3 regions of the Kosakonia sp. MUSA4 genome follow, and region 1 is predicted to be linked to each of the others. Evidence: predicted binding sites of a transcription regulator. Region 1 holds the regulator's gene; each other region holds the start of a gene.
The links. Region 1 encodes Fur, which represses iron uptake genes when iron is present. Its sites were predicted from a motif close to ATAATAATGAGAACNACTATCAA; they were not measured.
Positions count from the first base shown of each region.

Region 2: the regulator Fur is predicted to act here: its motif matches at 1,784-1,806, upstream of efeU (iron uptake transporter permease EfeU).
Region 3: the regulator Fur is predicted to act here: its motif matches at 1,350-1,372, upstream of exbB (tol-pal system-associated acyl-CoA thioesterase).

Region 1 is NZ_CP025697.1:1,442,376-1,445,510, forward strand. It holds gene C0557_RS06870 (beta-N-acetylhexosaminidase) at 1-1,292, shown strand, start outside; gene fur (ferric iron uptake transcriptional regulator) at 1,399-1,845, opposite strand; gene fldA (flavodoxin FldA) at 2,135-2,665, opposite strand; gene ybfE (LexA regulated protein) at 2,829-3,113, opposite strand.
Region 2 is NZ_CP025697.1:1,866,909-1,870,043, forward strand. It holds gene C0557_RS08740 (DUF3574 domain-containing protein) at 1-363, shown strand, start outside; gene C0557_RS08745 (NupC/NupG family nucleoside CNT transporter) at 401-1,585, opposite strand; gene efeU (iron uptake transporter permease EfeU) at 1,863-2,696, shown strand; gene efeO (iron uptake system protein EfeO) at 2,746-3,135, shown strand, end outside.
Region 3 is NZ_CP025697.1:4,712,322-4,715,456, reverse strand. It holds gene metC (cystathionine beta-lyase) at 1-1,181, opposite strand, end outside; gene exbB (tol-pal system-associated acyl-CoA thioesterase) at 1,434-2,165, shown strand; gene exbD (TonB system transport protein ExbD) at 2,172-2,597, shown strand; gene C0557_RS22330 (cytoplasmic protein) at 2,679-3,134, opposite strand.

The DNA of each region.
Region 1 (3,135 bases):
TCTCAATGGAAGCGCGCTATGAGCGCCTGATGAAAGAGGGTAAAGAGAAAGAGGCGAACCAGTACCGTTTACTGGATCCGACGGACACCTCCAATACCACCGGGGTACAGTTCTATAATCGCACTGGTTATCTGAACCCGTGCCTCGATTCGTCACGCAATTTCGTTGATAAGGTGATGGGTGAAATCCAGCAAATGCACAAAGAAGCGGGTGTGTCGCTGAATACCTGGCATTTTGGCGGTGACGAAGCGAAAAACATCTATCTGGGAACGGGTTATACCGACCAGAAAAAACCGGAAGCGGGCAAAGGCATCATCGATCAGAGCAAGCAGGACAAACCATGGGCTAAATCTCAGGTCTGCCAGTCTATGGTCAAAGAGGGTAAGGTTGCAGATGTTGAGCATCTTTCCAGCTACTTTGGTATTGAGGTCAGCAAGCTGGTGAAAGCGCACGGTATCGGCACCATGCAGGCGTGGCAGGATGGCCTGAAAGATGCTAAAAATGCCGCCGAGTTTGCCACCGATCACGTCAATGTTAACTTCTGGGATACGCTCTACTGGGGCGGTTTCGATTCGGTAAATGACTGGGCAAACAAAGGGTTCCGCGTCATTGTCTCGAACCCGGACTATGTTTACCTCGACTTCCCGAACGAAGTCCATCCGGCGGAAAGCGGCTACTACTGGGGCACGCGCTTTAGCGATGAGCGCAAGATCTTCAGCTTTGCGCCGGACAACATGCCGCAAAATGCTGAAACCTCACTGGATCGCGACGGCAATCCATTCAACGCGAAATCGGACAAACTATGGCCTGGAGCCTATGGTCTTTCTGCTCAGTTGTGGAGTGAAGTGGTACGTACCGACAACCAGATGGAGTACATGATTTATCCACGCATGATTGCGGTCGCAGAGCGTGCCTGGCACCGCGCCGGTTGGGAACAGGATTATCAGGCCGGTCGCGAGTACAAAGGCGGTGAAACTCATCTGGTCGATGTAAAAGCGCTGGATAAAGACTGGACCCGCTTTGCAAATCTGTTAGGCCATCGTGAACTGGCAAAACTGGACAAAGCAGGCATTAACTACCGCCTGCCTGTACCGGGCGCGCGCGTGGTCGGCGGCAAGCTGGAAGCCAATACCAGCTTCCCGGGAATGGTCGTGGAATATTCTACGGACGGCGGTAAAAACTGGCTGCGCTACGATGATAAAGCGCGTCCGCAGGTGAGCGGGGAAGTGCAGATCCGCACCGCCAGCCCGGACGGCAAACGTTTCAGCCGTGTGGATAGCGTGAAAGCGTAATTATTGCTGAAGTAACCTGCCCGGCAGCGCAAACCTGCCGGGCATTTTTGTTTTTGAAGGGCAAAAAAAAAGCCAACCTGAAGGCTGGCTTGAGTATGAAAAGGGATTATTTCGCATCGTGCGCGTGTTCATCTTCGCGGCAGTCACCCTCGGCGCAGTGGCCGTACAGGTAAAGACTGTGGTTCGTCAGGCGAATGCCGTGTTTGGCGGCGATTTCACGCTGACGCGCTTCGATGGAATCATCACTGAATTCGATCACTTTGCCGCAGTCGAGGCAAATCAGGTGATCGTGGTGATGCTGCTGAGTCAGTTCAAAAACGGATTTCCCGCCTTCGAAGTTATGACGGGTCACAATGCCGGCGTCATCAAACTGGTTCAGTACACGATATACTGTCGCCAGCCCGATCTCTTCGCCCATGTCGATCAGTCGTTTATATAAATCTTCCGCACTGACATGATGGTTATCCGGTTCCTGAAGCACTTCCAGGATTTTTAACCGAGGAAGCGTGACTTTCAGGCCAGCCTTCTTTAATGCGGTATTGTTGTCAGTCATGCGGAATCTGTCCTGTTGCTATACGATTCACTTCCTCAATGGAAGTTAGAAGGAATGCACCTGGGATAATGCGTCTCATTATAGAACTGCCATGGCTAAATGAAAACTGCAAGTCCTCAAGTAAAGTAAGCTTTTAAAACGTGGTGTCACCAGCAACTCCTGTGCTTCATAACACCACTTTAGCAGGGCTTATTGTACAGCGATGGAGAAAAAAGTTAAAAATTTGTAGCAATTATTTCCATTGCTTTTACCTATTAATACCACGTAACCCACAGATTACGCCGTAAAATCAGGCGTTGATGATGTCATCAAGATGTAACTCTTCGCGAACTTGCTTAACCCATTTTTGTACACGTTCTGCGGTCATTTCTGGCTGACGATCTTCGTCAATCGCCAGACCAACGAAATGGCCATCATCCACCAGCCCTTTAGAGGCTTCGAAATGGTAGCCTGCAGTCGGCCAATGGCCCACGATAGTCGCGCCGCGCGGCTCAATAATATCGCGGATCGTACCCAGCGCATCACAGAAATATTCTGCATAGTCTTCCTGATCGCCGCAGCCAAACAGCGCAACTAACTTACCATTAAAATCAATGTCTTCCAGCGTCGGGAAGAAATCATCCCAGTCGCACTGCGCTTCGCCATAATACCAGGTCGGAATGCCGAGCAGCAGAATGTCATATCCTTCGATATCTTCTTTGCTGCTCTTGGCAATGTCATGTACGTCGGCAACGTCCTTACCAAGCTGACTCTGAATCATTTTCGCAATATTTTCGGTGTTGCCGGTGTCGCTGCCGAAGAAAATACCTGTAATTGCCATGAGTAAAATAACCTCTTGAAACCTAATGAATATGATGGTGGCGCTTTGCCCACAGATAAGGGCAATCATAGCAGAACAGAGAAGCGCGCGAAAACAGCTATCGCCGCGGAGTGCACTGTATGACACATGAAAACGTGAAAATAAGAGAGGTGATTCGGAGTAATTACTTTCCGCGCAATGCGCTCAGCTGTGCCAGCAGCATCTCTTCGATAAGTTCGCTGCGGCTCATGTCACGCGCATCGGCAAGTTCGTTTAACGCATCAACGGCTTCCACGTTCAGTTTTAGCTCGACGCGTTTAAGCCCACGAACTTTATCGCGTTTTAATTGATTGCGTTTGTTGATGCGTAACTGTTCATCACGCGAGAGCGGATTCGTCTTCGGCCGTCCCGGGCGACGCTCATTCGCGAACAGATCCAGGGTTGTACGGTCCGTTTGTTCTTTAGCCATGTTTAAGCATACTACGGGAAAG
Region 2 (3,135 bases), 420 kb from region 1:
ACATCGAAACAGAGTGTGAGCACGCAAACCTGCAAGGTTGAAAACCAAATGCAACAAACCACGCTCTATTACGGTTTAACCCGTCAGGGTGGTAAACCGATTACCGCTCAGGAGTGGCAACAGTATGTGGATAACGATGTCACGCCGCGTTTTCGTGATGGCTTAACGGCTTTCGATGCCCAGGGGCAGTGGCTGGGTAGCAACGGGAAAGTGTCGAAGGAGCCGAGCAAGGCGCTGATGCTTATTCACAGCGTGGACGCACAAACTGACGCGAAAATTGATACGTTGCGTGAGATTTATAAATCGCGTTTCGCACAGGAATCGGTGATGCGCGTGGATCAGCCGGTTTGCGTTCAGTTCTGATTTGAAACCCCTCTCCCGCAGGAGAGGGGTAAATCACTTACAGCACAACACCCGCAAAGGCGGCGGAGAGCAGGCTCACCAGCGTTGCCCCGTAGACCAGGCGCAGGCCAAAGCGGGAGACGGAATTGCCTTGCTGCTCATTCAGCCCCTTAATGGCGCCTGCGACGATGCCAATTGAGGCAAAGTTGGCAAACGACACCAGGAACACTGACAAAATCCCCAATCCGCGCGGCGTCATCTGGGCGGCGATTTTTTGCAGTTCGATCATCGCCACAAACTCATTAGCCACCAGCTTGGTGGCCATGATGCTGCCAGCATGCAGCGCATCGCTGAGCGGAATACCAATCAGCCAGGCCAGCGGATAGAAAACATAGCCGAGAATTTGCTGGAAACTGATACCGAATAGCGCAGAGAAAAGGGCGTTGACGGCGCTAATCAGGGCGATAAAACCGATCAGCATTGCCAGAATAATCATCGCCACTTTGAAACCTGCCAGAATATATTCGCCGAGCATCTCAAAGAAACTTTGCGATTCGTGGAGTTTTTCCAGCTTAATTTCCGGTTCCGCTTCCGGGCGCGTGGGATTAATGATCGACAGCACAATAAAGGTGCTGAACATATTCAGGATCAGCGCGGCGACCACATATTTCGCATCCAGCATGGTCATATAGGCACCGACGATCGACAGCGAAACCGTCGACATTGCCGTGGCGGCCATGGTGAACAGGCGGCGTGAAGAGAGGTCGGCAAGTATCCCTTTGTAGGCAATGAAGTTTTCGGACTGCCCCAGGATCAGCGAACTGACGGCATTAAAGGATTCCAGCTTGCCCATACCGTTGAGTTTCGATAGCAGGGTACCGATCAGACGAATAAAAACAGGCAGGATACGCCAATGCTGCAAAATGCCGATCAACGCCGAAATAAAAACGATGGGGCACAGCACACCCAGGAAAATAAATGCCAGTCCTTTTTCGCTCATGCCGCCGAAAACAAAACCCGTACCTTCACCGGCAAATTTCAGCAGCACTTCGAAGAAGCCGGAAACATATTTAATCAGTGTTAATCCGCTTTGCGCATGCAGGAAAAACCAGGCCAGCGCCATTTCGATGACGATCAATTGCAGAATAAAGCGAAAACGTATTTGCCGCCGGTCGAAACTTACCAGCCAGGCGAGCGCGAGGATCACCGCCAGCGCCAGCAGAAAGTGTAGGAAGTTAATCATATCTCTAATTTTGCAGGTGAATGGGGGAAGTATTTAGCCATAGCCGCGAGATGCGGTAAACATAAAGTTAATGCTTTGTAAGCTAAGTTATCGCTTTATTTCAACCGCTTCTGCATAAGGGTCGCTTCGCCTGGGTTAGCCTGCTATCCGTTTACATCCAGTTATTATTCTTGTCATATTTCGCTTGAGTTTCTCGTTATCGTAATGATAATCACTATCAATGCAATTTACTTTTCTTTGCAACCGTTGACTGCACATGACACCAGGGGCGTCCTCCATGTTTGTTCCATTTCTTATTATGTTACGTGAAGGCCTCGAAGCGGCGCTGATCGTCAGTCTGATTGCCAGCTACCTGAAACGAACCCAGCGCGGACGCTGGATCGGCGTGATGTGGATTGGCGTCTTCCTTGCCGCCGCGCTCTGTCTGGGATTGGGGATTGCCATCAACGAAACCACCGGTGAGTTTCCGCAAAAAGAGCAGGAGCTGTTTGAGGGGATTGTCGCGGTGATTGCCGTCGTGATCCTCACCTGGATGGTGTTCTGGATGCGCAAAGTGTCGCGCAACGTCAAAGTGCAACTTGAGCAGGCGGTGGATAACGCACTGGCGCGCAGTAATCATCACGGCTGGGCGCTGATTTTGATGGTTTTTTTCGCTGTCGCGCGTGAAGGGCTGGAATCGGTGTTCTTTCTGCTGGCGGCATTCCAGCAGGATCTCGGTATCTGGCCGCCGCTTGGCGCAATGCTTGGGCTGGCAACGGCCGTGGTGCTGGGCTTTCTGCTCTACTGGGGCGGGATCCGCCTTAACCTCGGCGCGTTTTTCAAATGGACCAGTCTGTTCATCCTGCTGGTGGCTGCCGGTCTGGCAGCGGGCGCTATCCGCGCTTTCCATGAAGCCGGTTTGTGGAATCAATTCCAGGATGTGGCTTTCGATTTAAGCAACGTGCTCACCACGCATTCGCTGACGGGTACCTTGCTGGAAGGCATTTTTGGTTATCAGGAAGCACCGAGTGTGAGCGAAGTCTTTGTCTACTTTGCCTACCTGATTCCGGTGCTGGTGCTGTTTGTTTTGCCTCCACGTTCAGGTGCGCAGCCTTCGCAGGCGGCCTCCTGATTACGTTCACTGCTTCGTAGTTACAACATACTTATTTAAGGGAAGGGTCATGGCTATTCATTTTCGTCGTAGTGCTTTGCAGGTAGGGATCGCGGCGCTGATGTCTTGCGCTTTCGGAGTACAGGCTGCGGATGTTCCGCAGGTGAAGGTCACGGTAACGGACAAGCAGTGTGAGCCGATGAACCTGACCGTTAACGCAGGCAAAACGCAGTTCATTATCGTCAACCACAGCCAGAAAGCGCTGGAATGGGAGATCCTCAAAGGCGTGATGGTGGTGGAAGAGCGTGAAAACATCGCACCGGGCTTCAGCCAGAAGCTGACCGCCAATCTGCAACCTGGCGAATATGATATGACCTGCGGCCTGCTGACCAACCCGAAAGGCAAACTGGTGGTCAAAGGCTCGGCAACCGCAGATGCGGCAAAAGGCGATGCCTTGTTG
Region 3 (3,135 bases), 2.5 Mb from region 1:
ATGCGCTGGAAACCTGCCACTAAATCTTCAATCAGATCATCAACATTTTCTAAACCGATATGCAGACGGATTAATGTTCCGCTGAAATCGACGCCGCCATCCGGGCGAATCGCCGCGAGCTGTTCTGGCTGGTTCGCCAGAATCAGTGATTCATAGCCGCCCCATGAATAGGCCATGCTGAACAGTTTGAAGTGGTCGAGATATTGCGCCAGCTCTTCGTTGCTCAGGCGTTTATTAAGCACGAACGAGAACAGACCGCTGCTGCCGGTGAAGTCGCGTTTCCAGTATTCATGGCCTTTACTGCCAGGCAGTGCGGGGTGGTTAACGCGTGCCACTTGCGGGTGCGTTGCCAGCCATTCGGCAATCTTCAGACTGCTTTCATGATGCTGACGCAAACGAACACCCAGCGTGCGCAGACCACGGCTGGTCATATAGGCGGTGTCGGCATCGACCATTTGCCCCATCAGATAGGCATTTTCGCGCAGTTGTTCCCAACAACGTGCATTCGATACCGCCGTGCCGATCATGCCGTCGGAGTGGCCAATCAGGTATTTAGTGGCGGCCTGAATGGAGATATCAATGTCAAATTCCAGCGCCTTAAACAGGATCCCCGCCGCCCAGGTGTTATCGATCATGATGATCGCCTCTGGCGCGACGCTTCTTACCGCCTGAACGATAGCCGGAACGTCGTGAACTTCCATGGTGATCGAGCCGGGAGATTCGAGAAACACCACTTTGGTGTTGGGCTGGATCAGCTTGACGATACTGGCGCCGATCAGCGGGTCAAACCAACTGGTGGTGACACCCAGTTTGGCGAGAATTTTGGTGCAGAAATCCTGGCTTGGCTCGTAGGCCGTGTTGGTCATCAACACATGATCGCCCTGTTCGACAAACGCCAGAATGGTATTGGCCACCGCTGCCGCTCCACAGGGGAAAAGCGCACAGCCCGCACCGCCTTCAAGTTCGCACATCGCTTCCTGTAAGGAGAAGTGCGTCAGCGTACCGCGACGGCCGTAAAACAATTCACCATTGGCGCGATTGCGTGTGGCATGTTTTTTGGCTTCAACCGTGTCGAATACCAGTGAAGACGCGCGCTGGATAACGCTGTTCACCGAACCCTGCGTGTATTTTTTACTGCGCCCTGCGTTTACCAGAGCGGTATCTATATGCTTCGCCGTCATTGTTGCTCAACCTGTTTTTATACGTCTGGATGTCCAGACTACCATGATTGCGCGTTGATGCATCGCCATGTTGGCGGCAGAGCGTTAATTTTTTCGCATTCCGTGCCTTGCGCGGGCGTTTACTGTGTTAGCGCAAAGAAACAGGCCTCTCTTTACGGCACTATGTAAATACTAATGAGAACCACTATCAATTCGGTGGCATTTTGATATTATTACGCGCAGGTTTTGTGATTTGCGTCTCGGAGATACACAGTGGGTAATAATTTGATGCAGACGGATCTATCCGTGTGGGGTATGTATCACCATGCTGACATCGTCGTAAAGATTGTGATGATCGGCCTGATTCTCGCGTCAGTCGCTACATGGGCGCTGTTCTTCAGTAAAAGCGCGGAAATGATCTCGCAGAAGCGCCGCCTTAAGCGCGAGCAGCAGAAACTGGCTGAAGCGCGTTCTTTGGATCAGGCCAGCGAAATTGCCTCCTCTTTCCACGCCAGAAGTCTGAGCCTGTCATTAATTAATGAAGCCCAGAATGAACTGGAGTTATCCGCAGGCAGCGAAGACAACGACGGCATTAAAGAGCGTACCGGCTTCCGCCTCGAACGCCGTGTTGCGGCAATAGGTCGCCATATGGGGCGCGGCAACGGCTATCTTGCGACGATTGGCGCGATTTCACCGTTTATCGGCCTGTTTGGTACGGTCTGGGGCATCATGAACAGCTTTATTGGTATTGCGCAGACGCAGACCACTAACCTTGCTGTTGTGGCGCCGGGTATCGCAGAAGCGCTGCTGGCAACGGCTATCGGCCTGGTAGCGGCAATTCCGGCGGTGGTAATTTATAACGTCTTTGCCCGCATGATTGGCAGTTACAAAGCCATGCTTGGCGATGTTGCTGCGCAGGTTCTGCTGCTGCAAAGCCGCGATCTTGACCTGGCCGCCAGCAATGCGCAGCCGGTTCGCACTGCGTCAAAATTACGTGTAGGTTGATGCTCTATGGCAATGCGTCTTAACGAAAACCTGGATGATAACGGCGAAATGCATGAAATCAACGTGACGCCGTTTATCGACGTTATGCTGGTGTTGCTGATTATCTTTATGGTGGCCGCGCCGCTTGCCACCGTTGATGTAAAAGTGAATCTTCCTGCCTCTACCAGCCAGCCGCAGCCGCGCCCGGAAAAACCGGTCTACCTGTCGGTGAAAGCGGATAACACCATGTTCATCGGCAACGATCCGGTAACCGACGAGACGATGGTTAACCAGCTCAATGCCGTAACGGAAGGTAAAAAGGACACCACGATCTTCTTCCGTGCGGATAAAACCGTGGACTACGAGACGATGATGAAAGTGATGGATACCCTGCATCAGGCGGGCTATCTCAAAATCGGTCTGGTGGGTGAAGAGACGGTTAAAGCACACTAAACGCGGTGCTGAGTGATAAGAGCTGGCAAAGGCCAGCTTTTTTTATGTCTGATATATGTGGGGAATAAAAAGGCGACGCGCTTACTTTAATTTTGTGCCTGCGGTTTTTTCTTGCTTCTCCGGCGCGGCTTTTTGGTTGCCTGCCTCTGGCGCGACGGTGGTGACCGTCGTCGTATGGTATTCGCCGTCGCTGAGTTTGCGGGTCAGGCGCAGCGTTGCGGTTTCCCGCGCCAGCAAATGCTGGTAGTTAGCCTCCAGTCGCCCCATGATTTTGTCGCGCAGTTCCGGCTTTAGCTCGATGATGGCATTGATCACCGCGCCGTAAATTTCCTCTTTTATCTGTAACGGGTAGATTTCCCGGCGGTTCTGCCATTTCAGGCGCACGAGCGCCGCAGGAATGGAAACCAGCTCATGGGCAATACGGGCGATGGTTTCATTTTTACTGAGTATCAGCGCTTCTTTATTGTGCTCTAAGATAAATTCATCGCTATTTTTGTCAATTAAAGTTAAATAAACATTATTATCGACATCGCTCATG